2 regions of the Paenibacillus sp. V4I7 genome follow, and region 1 is predicted to be linked to the other one. Evidence: riboswitches for the same ligand, from Rfam matches in the RefSeq annotation. Region 1 holds a riboswitch; the other holds the start of a gene.

Evidence for each region. A riboswitch is a leader RNA that binds a small molecule or an ion and turns the genes downstream of it on or off. The one in region 1 is predicted to bind cyclic di-GMP.
Region 2: another riboswitch for cyclic di-GMP. It lies ahead of QFZ80_RS31140 (S-layer homology domain-containing protein); the one in region 1 lies ahead of QFZ80_RS30005 (DUF192 domain-containing protein).

The regions. Positions count from the first base shown of each region.
Region 1 is NZ_JAUSZD010000002.1:6,374,249-6,382,183, reverse strand. Features, by position in the region: gene QFZ80_RS30010 (GspE/PulE family protein) at 1-1,342, opposite strand, end outside; cyclic di-GMP riboswitch class I at 1,397-1,489, opposite strand; cyclic di-GMP riboswitch class I at 1,897-1,987, shown strand; gene QFZ80_RS30005 (DUF192 domain-containing protein) at 2,093-2,425, shown strand; gene QFZ80_RS30000 (Flp family type IVb pilin) at 2,446-2,628, shown strand; gene QFZ80_RS29995 (Flp family type IVb pilin) at 2,662-2,859, shown strand; gene QFZ80_RS29990 (Flp family type IVb pilin) at 2,881-3,063, shown strand; gene QFZ80_RS29985 (A24 family peptidase) at 3,162-3,683, shown strand; gene QFZ80_RS29980 (TadE family protein) at 3,680-4,060, shown strand; gene QFZ80_RS29975 (pilus assembly protein TadG-related protein) at 4,071-5,006, shown strand; gene cpaB (Flp pilus assembly protein CpaB) at 5,021-5,704, shown strand; gene QFZ80_RS29965 (CpaE/TadZ family protein) at 5,747-6,613, shown strand; gene QFZ80_RS29960 (TadA family conjugal transfer-associated ATPase) at 6,644-7,935, shown strand, end outside.
Region 2 is NZ_JAUSZD010000002.1:6,655,453-6,663,387, reverse strand. Features, by position in the region: gene QFZ80_RS31175 (ABC transporter ATP-binding protein) at 1-93, shown strand, start outside; gene QFZ80_RS31170 (hypothetical protein) at 93-776, shown strand; gene QFZ80_RS31165 (DUF5701 family protein) at 819-1,445, opposite strand; gene QFZ80_RS31160 (MerR family DNA-binding transcriptional regulator) at 1,629-2,342, shown strand; gene QFZ80_RS31155 (SRPBCC family protein) at 2,650-3,183, opposite strand; gene QFZ80_RS31150 (ArsR/SmtB family transcription factor) at 3,186-3,533, opposite strand; gene QFZ80_RS31145 (3D domain-containing protein) at 4,008-4,697, shown strand; cyclic di-GMP riboswitch class I at 4,899-4,993, shown strand; cyclic di-GMP riboswitch class I at 5,214-5,298, shown strand; gene QFZ80_RS31140 (S-layer homology domain-containing protein) at 5,359-7,935, shown strand, end outside.

The DNA.
Region 1 (7,935 bases):
TTCCGTTCTTCTGATCATCCGAATGCAGAACTGCATGAGCTTCAAATAGCTTGATTTCATCTTCGGTAGCGGGCAAGGATTGAGCGCATTGACGGCATATTCGCCTTACCCAACGCTGAGCCACAATGCAGGAAAGCGAAGCGCTGAGCAGGTGCGAGTCTTTATTCATGTCCATCAGCCGGCTTATAGTCTTGACTGCACTGCTGCCATATATGGCACCGAGCACAATACGGCCGGTGAGGGTCGTCCTTATTGCCATTTCAATCGTTTCCGCATCATGGATATCACTGACCATGACGACGTTCGGATCCTGACGCAATACCGACCGAAGCACATGAGCAAAAGTCAGGCCGAGCTGTTCGTTCACCTCCACCTGTGTAATTCCCGGCATTCTGAGCTCTATTGGATCTTCGATGGTTATGATTCTATGGTTTTCGTTTGTCAGTCGAGTGAGGATCGAATATAACATGGAAGTTTTCCTGCTGCCTTCCGGCCCGCAAATCAAGATCATGCCGCTTGGCAGTCCAAGCGCTTTTTCGAATTTTTGCAAATTGGTTTCACTGAACTCAAGCTCGGAAATGGCTAGTTGAGGTTCAGAATTATCTGTCAAGCGAAGAAATAGGCTTTCGCCGTTAACACTTGGCAGGGTGGATACGCGTATATCCAACTGCTTGTGGTCAACCTTAATCTGAAAACGGCCGTTTTGTGGCAGCCGCTCTTCAGAGGCATTTAGATTGGCTAGAAGTTTGATGCGTTTGAACAACGTTTCATGCATGTGTTTAGAAAGCGTTTTCTTATTTTTGAGCGAACTGTCAATTCGGTATTTGACTATAAGCCCGTCTTCATGCGGTTCGATATGAATGCCACTTGCTTGTTGATATACGCCGGCTTGAATGATTTCATTCAACGTTTCTACGGTTGTATCGACACCATAATATCGGTTGATGGCTTCTTCCATTTCGATTCGCATGGCTATAAACGGTTGAACACTCATACCCGTCGCCATTTGAATAGCTTTAATCGCCTCTTTATTTAAAGGGTCGATCATGGCCACCTTGAGTTTACCTCCGGCGCAGCTGATTGGAACGAGATGATACTTCCTGGCAATCGATTCATCTATGAGCTGGACTGTAGGAAGATCAAATATCGTTTCGTTGAGATTTACGACAGGTACGCCTAGTTGGAACTCCAGCGCCTCGACGAGCTGACGCTCGGTGATAAACCCAAATTCGGTCAGTATCCCCCCGAGCTTTTTTGGGTGACGCGTCTGTTCCTTAAGCGCCTGATCGAGCTGCTCCTCCGTAATAACGCCATTCATGACTAGAAGTTCGCCAATGCGCATGTGCTCCTCCTTACTGAACGTATCTATTTAATGAAAAATAAAAAACCAAGCTGCTAGAGCGGCCCGGCTTTCATGCCATCGTATCTCGATGGGTTAGAACCGTGGCTTTGCGTCCCCGGCTTTCGCGCGGGTTTGCCTTTTATCATTCACTTGGATTACAGGATTCGTCTAACCATATAATTCGACATGAATAATAACATTCTGTAAGTTTATTTAAATTCCTTCCTTGCACTAGTCGTACTATTTTCCTAATTTTCAGCATTTTTTTTTGGTTCGGATGTAGGTCCAGCCTAAAAAAAATCCTGCCTTTCAAAGCCTATGAATTTATGGGAATGACATAAAACAAGGGGTTTTCTCCTAAATGATGGAATAGCGTTATCACTTTATACCCACAATAAATAGTAGGAGAACTATAAGAGAAGGTGTCTTTTGGCATGAAAATGAGTTATCTAAATTGTTAGAAAATTGGGCTTTTTGGTGGATACCTAAAAATCAAGTCGAATTCTATGATGAAAGCATCACAACGAATTCCAAGCGGAACATCGCATCTGGAATCTCGACAAAGGCAAAACCGGTGAAAACCGGCGACGCAAAGCTATAGGGGCTAACGCACGACAAAACGTGTCAAGCCAGCCAGCTGCCGAAAGAGGAAGGGCGTTTGTTTTGCTGTGCATATACAGCAGCAACCCCACCTTTCGGGAAAGGTGGGGTTTTTATTTGGCATAAGGGGGTCAAGACTGTTTGAGGCTGGTGAATACGAATACGGGCGAAACGATAGCCCAGCAGGTGATGGAGGCCAAAACCTTTGGTCGCAGACTACGTGGGTTGCTCTTTACAAAGCGACTTTCCAGCGGGTTATGCCTTCACATCGAACCGTGTAGATCGGTACATACCTTTTTCATGCAATACGCGATTGATGTGGTTTATCTGGATAAACAGCATCGTGTCGTAGGCGTAGAAGAGCAGTTGAAGCCGGGACGCGTTGGCGCTGTATTCAAAGGAACGACTTCAGTGGTGGAACTTCCCGCAGGCAGTATCGGCCTTACCCGAACGACCGTCGGTCAAACGGTCCAATTTATTTAAAAACCGAGGAGGAAATTAAAATGAAAAACAAAATCAAAGGTCTTTTAACAGAAGAGCAAGGACAAGGGATGACAGAGTACGGATTGGTTCTGGGTGTAATTGCGGTGGGTGTAGTTGGCATTCTGTTTGCATTAAAAGGGAATATTCTTACACTCTTCAACAGAGTGAACAATGATGTCTCGAATGCAGCTACTCGCACTTAATAAAATCAGCCTTCTTGTATGGAAGGGAACTATATGATGACAGCTAAATTAGTAGACTTGTATACAAATGAGCAAGGCCAAGGTATGACAGAGTACGGCTTGGTACTTGGCGTTATTGCGGTGGGTGTAGTTAGTATCTTATTTGGTATAAAGTTGGAGGTTTACAGCCTCTACGATAAAAGTGTTCGCGTCATCGAGCAATCAGCCAGAACAGTAGGACTTCTCGATTAAAAAAGGAGTGAAATGATTAAGGTGAGCAAAATCAAAAATCTTTTGGTTGAAGAACAGGGTCAAGGGATGACAGAGTATGGTCTGGTTCTTGGGGTTATCGCGGTTGGTGTAGTTGGTGTTTTGTTTGCACTGAAGGGTAATATTCTCACACTCTTCAACAGAGTCAACCAAGATGTAGCAAATGCGACTAATGGTACTCCATAATAACAGCGGTTGTCTTTTATATTAACGCTCCAATGAAGAGGGTCTTACGTTTTACGGAACGTAGACCCTTTTTATAAAAACATTCTTGGGAGGCAGGTATGGTTGTAGTTGACAGTTTGCTCATTATCATTCTCGCCATCTGCGTATTCACCGATCTGAAGTCACGCAAGATTTACAATGCAGTCACTTTACCAGGCACTGTAATCGGTTTCATGCTGCTAAGCGCATCTGACGGCTTTCCTGGTTTTGTGGATGGTGTACTAGGCTTTGTTGTGGGGTTCGGTATCCTTTTGATTCCATATCTGTTAGGAGGAATGGGTGCCGGCGACGTGAAGCTGCTCGGGCTTGTCGGCGCATTCAAAGGCGTAACATTCGTGCTGCTTGCTTCCGTCTACATGGCATTAATCGGCGGTGTGATCGCACTTGCACTCCTCCTATTACGTAAGGGTGTTATCGAGAGACTCAAGCAAGTTATTTTCTCGGTAGTGCTGCTAAGATATGGGATGAAAATATCTTCTGCTATGAAAGATGACGCCTTTACGGCAGCATTTCCGTATGGTGTTGCGATTGCAGGAGGTGCGGTATTAAGTCTTTGGCTTAGAGGGTGGGGGATTTTATGATCAAAGATGAGGGAGGGCAGTCGCTGACGGAGTTTGCCGTTATTCTTCCTATTTTTTTATTGCTGGTATGCGGTATCTTCGATTTCGGCCGATTGATGTATGCCTATATGAACATGAACAACGTTGCACAAGAAACGGTGAGGTTAGGCGGATTTGATAGGACAGATTTAGAAATCGAAACGTTCGCTAAAAAGTATGTGCATCTTGGCGATTCAAACTTACTTAGAGTTGACATCTCGCCAAAAGAGCCCAATCGCCATTCCGGCGACTATGTTACCGTTACCTTGGAATACCCATACACGTATATGACACCCATTATTTCTAAGCTGCTTCCGGCTCCGACCGTTAAAGCCGCTTCAACGATAAGAGTGGAATAGGGGGCTAGTCATGAAACTTAGTTTGATTATTGAAAAGCTAAAGCGCCTCATGGTGCGACAGGATGGAAATGTCGCCGTACTGGCGGCATTCGTATTGACTGCATTATTGGGTATGACGGCGGTCGTAATAGAAGGAGGTAAGGTATATGTCGTCAAAATGCACCTCCAGAAGATGGCGAATACGGCCGTTCTGTCAGGTGCACAAGAACTGACCACGACGGAGAATAATGTTCGCGATGTTGCGAATCAAATTCTAAGCATCCATGGAGAAACGGCAAGTTTAATCGATTTATCTGTCACCATGAAAGACAGGACAACCGCCGTTCTGAAGAAAGTTGTGGATGTGCCTCTGGCCAAAGTGATTGGATTTGATAAGGTGTCAATCAGCGTGAAAGCAACGGCGAAGATTGAGGCCATGGGGGCTGCTACTGGAGCGGCGCCGATTGGCATCGATGAATCCGTACAGCTGCATTATGGTCAAACCTATCGCCTTAAAGTTGACGAAGCGGAGGCCACGACCGGTAACTTCGGTATCATTACACTGGGAACTAAAGGCGGCTCCGATACCTACGAGATAAATCTGACTAATGGTTATAAAGGAATGGTCTCAGTCGGTGATGTGATCGATACGGAAACAGGGAATAAAGCCGGAGGGACACGTGATGCTGTACAGGCAAGAATAAATAGGAGCCCTTACACACCTGGTGATATGAGTCACCTCGATGACCCGCGTATTCTGCTTGTCCCGGTGTATAAGCCACATAACTATACGGGTGGACAAATCAAAAAGATTGAAATTACCGGATTCGCCTACTTCTATCTAAGCGAACCCATGGATTATAACACGAAAGAAGTCATAGGCGTATTTATCCAAAGACCCGGCATAGGATTTGTTAAACCAGGGGCAGTAGACCGCGGTGCATATGTTATTAAACTAACTGAGTAGGTGGCATGACAACCATGAGATCAAAAATCATTTTTATTGCGGCACTCATAATGGGACTAGTAACAACCTTTCTTTTCTTTAACTATATGAAGCAGTACAACCAAACGACGACAGTAAGCGAGAACATGGTCGAAGTTGTTGTCGCTAAGCAGCAGATTCAGAGAAATCAACAAATCCAATCCGGTATGCTTGAAGTGAAGATGGTTCCCTCCCTGGGTCTACATCCTCAGTCGATGAAGTCAATAAAAGAAGCAGAAGGCAAATTCGCAGACGCTTCCATTGAGACAGGAGAAATTCTTCTCAGTCATCGTGTTAAAGCAAGTAAAGATGAAGCCGCTATCGTAGCGAAGAAAGTACAGAACGGATATCGTGCTGTTTCGGTAGGCGTTAATATTGTGCAATCGGTCTCGAATTTGATCGAGCCGGATGATTATGTGGATGTTCTAGTTACGATTCCTCCGAAGGAAGGAATGGATAAGCAGCTTGAGGCATCCACGGTACTGCTCAGTAATGTACATGTCCTTGCAGTCGGCAGACGGATGGTCGAAACAGACAAGGAACACCCCTATGCGGAATATGCCACTGTAACCGTAGAAGTAAAGCCGGAAGATGTACCGAGACTTGTTAACGCAGCTGATCGTTTTAAAATTGGCTTAGCTTTATATTCAAGAGTCGTTCCTGCAGCTGAGAAGAAATAATATTTAACGTTAAATACCAATGAATGGAAGGAGGCAACTCTCATGTCCGATGAAGAACAAACTGTTGTAGAGCAAGTACGGAGTAAGCGGGGAGAAATGATTGCCATCTGCAGCGCGAAGGGCGGCATAGGAAGGACAGCGCTGGCTGTTAATCTTGCTGTCGCCTTATCCAAGAACTACTCGAAGAGCAACAACATTCAAATCTGCATCCTAGATGCGGATTTTCAATTCGGTGATGTATGTTTAGCCATGGATCTCCATCCTACGTTCACCATTAAAGATGTAATGGACAGTATCGATACCATGGATAAGCACACGTTGGCGAGCTACCTGATTAAGCATAACAGTGGGGTGAAGGTGCTGGCCTCGCCGGATCGTCCCGAATATGCAGACCTTGTAACTCCAGACAATCTGGACAAGGTGTGTGATTTACTGCTTTCACAATATGATTATGTCATTGTAGATACACTTTCCGGGTTTTCAGGAAAAACATTGCAAGTAATCGAGAGAGCGGACTCCGTATTAATGGTTACAACCCTTGAGATGACAGCAATAAAAAGCACCAAGCTGATGATGGAAACTCTTATACTGCTTGGACTGCGGGATAAAATGAAGCTTGTCGTGAATCGGTCCACCATGGAGAGTGTGATTAAAGTCTCCGACGTACCGGAGTTGCTGAATGAGGAAATGCCTTTCTACGTGCCCAATGAGTTCGAACTGGTATGTCAGTCGATGAATGACGGCATACCGGTTGTCTTGAAGAATAGTAAATCGGACGTTGCAAAATCGGTGTACAAGATTGCAGAGCAGCTCATCCAGCGACGTGAAATCAGCGTATTTAAGCCAAAAGAGCCTTCGTTCATTCGAGGAATCCTGCATCGAGCGATAGGGAGCACATCCATTTTTTAAAGAAAATGAACCCAACTGGAGGAGTCCATCATGAGTTTACTTGAGAAACTGCAGGCGAAATCGGGGTATCAGCAGCTTGAAGCTGCGCAAGCGGAATCTCAGGACGCACCAGTCGCAGCGGAGAAATTGGAGAAGAAGGATTTAATGGCCACGTTCCGCCGCATCCGTGGTACGGAGCAGCCGCAGAAGGAACAGCGCGAGCAGATGAGCAAGCAGCATGAATTGAAGAATCGGCTGTACAAACAGATTTTCAGTGAGCTAAAGGATGACAATGTCGAGGAAATTATTCCGAAGCTCGATGCCATGGCCGTCGAGATCATGAAAGAAGACGACTCCTTCCGGGGGAAGGTGGATCGCAAGAAAGTCATTGATGAGCTTTCCAACGATTTGACCGGGTTTGGACCGATAAATCCGCTGCTCTTAGACCCTGATGTTTCTGAGATCATGGTGAATGGCCCGAATCAAGTGTATGTGGAGCGTAAGGGAAAGGTTGAATTGTCTTACGTACAATTCCGTGATGACGAACATGTCATGAACATAATCGACAAAATCGTCGCGCCGATTGGACGGCGAATAGACGAAAGCTCTCCGATGGTGGATGCGCGCTTGCCTGATGGCTCCCGTGTGAACGCCATTATTCCTCCGCTCGCGCTTAATGGACCGACTGTTACCATTCGTAAATTTTCCAAGGATCCATTTACCATAGAGAACTTAATCAACTTCGGCACGGTTACGCGGGAGATGGCCACTTTCCTTGATGCGTGTGTAAAGGCGAAACTCAATATTTTTGTCAGCGGCGGTACGGGATCAGGTAAAACAACGACACTCAACGTGCTCTCATCCTTCATTCCGAGTGATGAGCGCATCATTACCATTGAAGATGCAGCCGAGCTGCAGCTGTGGCAGGAACACGTTATTTCGCTCGAATCGAGACCTGCGAATATCGAAGGCAAAGGTGCCATTACGATCCGCGATCTAGTAAAGAACTCGTTGCGGATGCGCCCAGAGCGAATTATTATTGGGGAGGTACGGAGCGGCGAGGCGCTGGACATGCTGCAGGCAATGAATACGGGTCACGATGGATCGCTGGCAACAGGTCACTCAAATAGCCCGCGCGATATGATCTCTCGTCTGGAAACGATGGTGCTTATGGCCGGGATTGATTTACCGATAAAGGCGATCCGGGAACAGATTGCGGGCGCAATTGACCTAATTATTCAACAGTCCCGACTGAAAGACGGTTCACGCAAAATTACGCACATCACCGAAGTACAGGGCATGGAAGGCGATGTCATCGTGCTGCAGGATATTTTTGCATTCGA
Region 2 (7,935 bases), 280 kb from region 1:
TTAGGACTTGAATTCACACCGGTATCTATGCAGCAGCTTATCGTTCATCTAACACGCACACCATCGATCGCGGGAAAGGGGACTGAGGAATAATGAATCAAGTTAACCAGGTAGTAAAACTCCACTTGAGGAACAAAATGGCATCGTGGACTATCCCGTGGATCATTATTGGGGCAAACTTTTTTATAAATTTGCTCATAGCGCTGTCGCTGGACGTAGGTGAATCTATAAATACAGGGGCGATCGCTTCGATTTTCATCTACACCTTTGTAGCAGGAACGATCACGATTAAAGAAACCTTCCCATTTGCCTTGGGACTGAGTATTCGTAGGAAAGATTATTTCTTTGGAACGGCTGTGACAGCTATTATTGTTAATGTTAGTTCAGCCCTAGGACTTGCCATTCTGTCTGTGATTGAAGAGGCAACCAATGGGTGGTGGGTGCGATTACACCTTTTTAAACTCCAATTTCTAAACGATCTTTCGCTGATAGGCACGTTGGGTATTTATCTGATTATACTTCTTCATATGTATTTCCTCGGGTTTGCCATATCCAGTTTACACCGTCGGTTCGGCAGCGCTTCAATGTATATCTTTTTTACATGCCTGCTTTTGATTGGTACGGTAGGTTCCTATATCTTCACGCACTTTGGACTGTGGGGCGGTCTCTTGGATTGGATCGTTCACAGTTATATGGATATATTCTGGTGGATGGTACCTTTGGTTGTCGTGTACTTGGTGGCAGCTTATAGTTTGCTTCGTAGAGCGACTATTTAGAACTAAGAATAAGTCTACTGCAGCTGCAGTAGGCTTATTTTGTTAGTTTCCTGATCGAGATCCGCAAGAGGCGGAACCGAGCCACGTATGCGGGTTACCTGCCCAGCACCAGCCTAGCTTCGGCTTGCCGGCACTAATCCATAAAGCGGTCACTCTGCGGTCGCCGCAGCGGGAACCGAGCAGAGAAAAGCCGTTATTTTTCTGTAAAATATCTGGGAAATGAGTAATCAAGGCAATGCCTTCCTCGAGGGTGAGAGGGGTGCGATGTACATGCATAATAGTTTTGATCGCTTCATTTGGAGTGATATTAAGCGTTTCTTTGCCTATATCAATATCCACCGCCAGATAGGCGATACCTTTAGGAAGTTCAATACCCTCTATAGGTATAAATCTCTTGATATCAGCTGCATCCATGACACTAAAGCCCATTTTGTTATTCCGCTTCACAAGCTGCATCGCTTTTTCACCATCTATCCAGTCGCTCTTAACAACGATGACAAATGGGACATATCCTGCTCGTGGTTCTATGTTTAGCTTTTTGAGCTCCTTGATTCTATCTCTGAGCGGCTCGAGATGCTGCTTGAATGCTTTTTTGGTTACACCAGCAATGTCAGGGTAGCCTTTATCCACTAGGTTTTCGACTTGTCGATCGAACTCATCATTTAACAAGCGATTCAGCTCCTTCGTTATTTGTCTAACAATCTTTCTTTTTTATAAAATCATTTTACAACATTCGTGCGAATGGTAAACTAACTGAAGGATTGGCCTTTAGTAGAGGGCGGTTCGTTGAAAAAACTTTATAAGTTAGCTTTAATCTTAATAAAAAAGTGAAGATCAACCAGAGGTGAATACATGAACTTGCGGCCAATTGATATTGCCAGAAAACTTAAGCTAAGTACAAGTGCCTTAAGGAATTATGAAACGAATGGACTTGTTCCTCCTACGCAGCGTTCATCCAGCGGTTATCGGATTTACACCGAAGAACATATTGCTTATTTCGAGTGTATTCAAGCTATGGCACCAGGGTTTGGAATGGATGTAACATCCGAGGTTCTTCGGAAAATTCAATTAAAAGAAGTAGATGCTGCCCTTTGGTTGGTAAACGACAGACAGGCCGGTCTCCATCGCGATAAAACGTTGGCAGAGAGGAATATTCAAATTCTAGAGACCCAGGAACCTGACACCAGCCTCGATTCAAACGCAAAGAAAGAATGGATGACCATCGGAGAAGTTTCAGCGGAAACGTCCATCCCAAGCTCAGCCATCCGACACTGGGAAAAGGTGGGGCTCATTACCTCATCACGAGATCCAGAAAATGGCTACCGCCTATTTAGTCGATCTCAAATGCGTAAAATTTTGCTGCTTCGCGCTTTACGACCAGCCGTTTATTCAGTAGATCTTGTTGATCTCAAGCAAGCCATTGCTGAGATGGATGTTCATGATGTGGAACATGCCAAAAAGATCGCTCAGGATTCCTTAAACTATTTAGTCAAAATCAACAAAGAGCAGCTTCGCGGCATGTCCTATTTATATCGGCTGTGCCGATTGTTGAATTTGCTCGATTAAAAAAGGCTTTGACTGAGATAAGCGCTTCTTCTGAGCCTATCCGCTAATACTCCATTGCTCTTTACTGGTTTAAGCGCGGAAACCGACTTCTCAGCCTACACATTTCAGCGTCACCGAACTTTGACTTACTACAGACTCGGAAACCAAACCTATTCCAGTCTGTTTCAGCTATAGCTCAGAAACCAAGTAATCCCCTTTGGCGTATGCTCGCGTACACATCAAGCAAAAACGCCACCCTAGCGGCATGCCCGGATCGGCAAGTGCTACTAGAGTGGCGCAAAAACATCCTTTAAACCGTGAAAAACTCTTATACCACTTTGGCTAAGTAGGCATCGAGCTGATCGAACGTTCCGCCGAAGCCTTGTTTCATGGAATCATACATACCCTCAAAGAACTTATGTTCTTCCTCAGTTGCATTGATAGGGCCTCCACGCATGATCAGTGTGGTTTTTCCTTCATTTTCAGTAAAAGATAACTTATTCATTATTTCCAGCGGAAAGTTTTCGCTGAATGGTGCTCGGATAATGTTAGCCTCTGCATCGGAAAAGGAATTTACGTAGACAAGTTTCTCAGGAGAATTAATTTCATGGTAGACAAACTTACCCCACATTTCAAAGCCTTCAGCCGATTTCATAGAATAGTGGAAGCTGCCGCCTGTGCGAAGATCTAAGGTGTGTACACTTAATTCGAAGCCTGTTGGTCCCCACCAGTGAGCTAAATGTTCAGCCTCAGTCCAAGCTTTGAAAACGAGTTCGCGTGGGGCATTGAAGATACGAGTAAGAACCAACTCGCCTCCTTCTAAAGTTACATCGTAGTTATTCCCTGATTTTTCTTGTGTCATGTCTAATCCTCCAATTCAAATTGTTTTTTCTTTTCCTTCTCTAACATTTGCTGCAAATAATCGTCCAAGCGATCGAATCTCTCTTCCCACATACGGCGAAAAGAGTCTAGCCAGCCATCCAGCTCTTTGAATGACTGAAACTGCAACTTATAGATTCTTTTATTCGCTGACGGTTGTACCTCGACAAGCTCTGCATCACTAAGCACGCGGAGATGCTTGGATACTTGCTGCTGCTGGAGCTCAAGCCGATCCGCTATTTCCCCGACGGTAAGAGGGCCGTCACGCAGAAGCTTGACAATGTGCAAGCGGTTTGGCTCGGCAAGAGCACTGAAAGTCTTATTTATAAACATAATATACCCCATATGGAATATTCCTGTCAAGGAATATTTAATAAATGAAATCGCTGCTTCGTGAAAAAACAAGAAAGACTATCATACCGGCATTCTTTCACATATAAACGTTTGTTAGTATATTCCAAGATTCATTTTGTATGCGATTCAAGCTTTTCTTATTTCTTTACCCATTTTATCTTGCTTATTTTTTGGCACTCTGTCCGCCTTGTTCATCATTCTTTTTGCCATCAATGCCGCTTCTTCCGTTTCCTTTTGCAAACTGTGAATGTTTATTTGCACGCCTGCTGCCGTTAACTGAACATGAATATCATCATTGTAAATAGCGTACTATACGTTTCTCTCATAAGGGTGAGTTTATCGTTATTCACATCCTATCAAAATGAGGAAATTTAATACGAGACGTATATAAATCATAGAATTGGTCGAATCTAGTAGCTATAACTCTATTATTTTTTATGAGGAGGAAATACTATGTTTCGTAAAATTCTTTATGTTACTTTGACGCTTCCGTTGCTGCTTTGTTTGTGGCAGGTGCAACCCGCCTATTCGTACCCTGAAAGTGAAGATGGGGGGGGATTACCTCCTACGTATAGTATGGCAAGAAATGCAGGTCCTATGGAAGAAGCCGCTCAAGCTGAGCTTGTTCAGCCTAAGACGCAGTATCAAGTGGACCGAGGAGATACACTGTACAAAATTGCTCGGGATTTTGGCATATCAGTAGATGCCCTTATTAGCTCTAACGATATTCAAAATCCGAACCAGTTAACGATTGGTCAAAGTTTAACGATTCCGATGGGTGATGCAGAGATTGGTTTACCTAATGGTCAAAAGAAAATCATCAAAAAAGTATTGAACACAACCCTCACAGCTTATACGGCTGGTGTTGAATCAACAGGTAAAAAGGCCTCCCATCCCATGTACGGCATCACATTTAGTGGTCTAAAAGCAAAAGAAGGACGCACGATCGCCGTGGATCCTGCTGTAATCCCTTTAGGATCTACAGTGTTCATTGATGGCATCGGCATTCGCAAAGCGGAGGATATTGGTTCTGCTATTCGCGGTTCGAGAATTGATGTATTCATGAATGATTTAAGTGAAGCACAAGAATTCGGCGTAAAGAAGAATGTGAAAGTCTATTTACTAGACAAAGAGAATGTTTAAATCGATAGGCAATTTAATAGGGCTTAGGGTCAACCGGAATATCCGGTTGGCCTTTTTTGTGTGAAAGCACACACTTTGCGTAGGTATTTCCTCTTTTTTGTAGAAAAGTGTTGAATTATGAAATAATGTGGATTAATATGGAAAACAGTCAGTTCTAAAAGACTAGTTATAATGAGTAAAAATACCTAATAACCAAGCGATAATGAACAAAGGCAAATCCATCGAAAGGTGGAGACGCAAAGCCACGGGTCTAAGCCATGAGTCACAACTCATGGGATGATAGCCGGGTTGCTCTATTGAGCTTGGTTTTTTGTGTTATTTAACATGGAGATTGAGAAGGAGCGAGTGCGTGTGAGGTTTATAGGATAAACTTCGAAGGAGATTTCGTAGAAGGAAAGATGGGTAAAGGCACTTACTATGATAGGAATGGTAAGGTAATTGTCCAGGGGCAGTAAGTTTGACGTGATGAGTCTAAATGACTAGTAGTAAAGTAAATCTACCTAAGTACCAAGCAATAATGAACAAAGGCAAATCCGTCCGAAAGGCGGAGACGCAAAGCCACGGGTCTAAGCAAGGGCACTTCCTTGTACGGGCTACCTACATTCCTTTTGGAGTGGCTTTTTTATTGCCTTTATATCAAAGTAAAAGAGAGGAAGATTGTATGTTGGCGAGGTTAATAGGAAAAGTTGCATTTATCGTTATGTTTTTGACCGTTCAATTCGTATCTTTCTCAGGTTTAGCGCAAGCAGAAAACCAACCATCCTTACGTGACATTAATGGATATTGGGCAGAGGATGCCATAAACGAATGGATCGGTAATGGATTGATTTCGGGCTATGCCGATCAAACCTTTCAACCCGATAAAGTCATTACCAGGGCGGAATTCATATCGCTTGTCAACAAGGCGTTTGAGTATCTCCATAAGGATGACCAAACCTTCAAAGATGTTTCTCAGGAGAATTGGTTCTATAACGATGTAGCCAAAGCAAAATATGCCGGCTATATTTCTGGGTTCGATGACGGCACCTTCCGTCCAGATCAACCGATTAGCAGAGAACAGGCTGCCAAAATCATCTATCCACTTATGCAATTAGAAGATGTGTTACCAAAGAGCGATACGCGAACGTTTCACGATGAGCAGCAAATGTCTGACTGGAGCAAGCCTTATATAAAAGCAGTCGCCTCGGAGGGTTATCTTAAAGGGTATCCTGATCAGAGCTTCCGTCCTCAGAAATCCATTACAAGAGCAGAAGCCGTAGTGATGCTAGATAATGCCGTAGGGCAGCTGATCCATGAGCCTGGAACTTATACTCCAAAAGCTGATGTTGAAGGAAATATGACAGTCAACAGCGGCGGTGTCACTATAAAAAATGCTGTGATCAAAGGCGACCTCATCTTGGCAGCGGGGATAGGGGAGGGGGAAGTGTTCCTTGATCACGTGACAGTAAAAGGAAGAACGATTGTGAATGGGGGCGGAGAAAACAGCATTGAAATTCAAGATTCGACCCTCAATCAGATGGTGGTTCAAAAGGACTTCAGCAGAGTCAGAGTTTTTGCTAAAGGCTCTACGAGTATAAGTCATACCATTATAAAATCGGGTGCGAAATTAGAACAAGAGCAAGGAAACGAAGGCTTCCAATCCATTTCCGTGCAAGGAACGACTGTGAATGATGTCGTTCAATTAGTAGGGACATTTGTGAAAGTTGACCTGAAGTCGATGGTAACCGTCGAGATTTCCAGTCAATCCGTTGTCACCTTGCTTGAAACGCAAGCAGGTTCGGAAGGCTCAGGAATCAAGATGCTGGGCAATGCCATATTGGAGCAGATCATTTTGCAAGCAGCCGCGAAGGTGACGGGAGAAGGATCAATCCTTAATGCGGTGATTAATGTGGAAGGCGTAAGCTTTGAACAAATTGTAAAGAAATATACACTTGCCGATCTGGTGAAGCTCGTCGTAATTGGCGGGAAGGAAGTAACAGGAAACTCTCCTGTTCCGAATGAGGACAACCCGAGAGAAGATGTACCTCCTGGACAGCCACCGGCTACTGAGCCGGGTAATGTAGTGGATATTAATGCTGCCTTTATCATACAGGACAAGGTATACACACTGTACCCATCCATCGCAGATTATTCGACGGTTCAATGGGACGTTTCGAACACGGTTACACAGGATACATACCAGACCGAATATACCGGGACGTTAGAAGACGTAGGGATCTACAGCATTATAGGCGGATCGGTTTCTCCAGCTCCGTATAACGTAACCAATCGAAATTCAACACAGCATTATTCCGGGCTTCTGTTATCCAGCATTGCGGTTAGCGAAAGCGTGTATGCTCAGGTTTATTATGGTGGCAACGAGATGATTTCTTATCAAATCAATGACAGTTACACGGTCCATGATCTAGGTAATCAGCTGCCGGGACAAGCGGTGCCACTCACTGCAGGGGATAACCTTACGCTCGTTTACGGAAGTCAGTATCTTGTTTTTGCAACATGGAACGGAAGCGACTGGGAACTTGATGGGATTTATGATCAACTAGAGTCGCCAATTGGTCTAAAGGCATCGACAGTATCGAATAGGGAGATCGCTTTGGAATGGAATCCAGTTACGAATGCAACCCAGTATCATATTTATTACAGCGCAACTGCTGATGGCGAGTTTGTGCCCTTGGAGGATCAAAACGGTCAACCGATTACGGTAACCGGAACGACCTATGTCGATAGCACGAATCTTCCACATACGACAAGATATTATGTCGTTACATCAGCAATTGATGAAATTGGCGTGGAATCCGGACCAAGCAGCATTGCTTTTGCTACAACTTATTATAATGCACACATAGCTCTGGATTTTGAGATTACGGATACGTGGCAACATCCGTCGGAGCCAATCCTCTATATCACAGATAAAACGAACAAGAAGCTTTACCGCGTCAATTACGAAACAGGCGATAAAGCCTCCATTTCCTTTGACCTTGAACCGGAGAGTCTCACATATGCAGATGGTAAAATCTACGTTTCCTTGCTAAAAGCGGAACATTCTTCCTATACGTATATTTTACAGCAACAAGGTGCAATTGCGGTTGTGAATGCGGCCACCTTTATGCTGGAAGGTACACATAATATTGCGATTGACCCCTATGATGTCGCAGTCGTTTCCGGTTATCTCTACGTGTCATCCGGTTCAGGGCAGTGGACGAAGATCAAGTCATATGATTTGAACACCTTTGCGGAG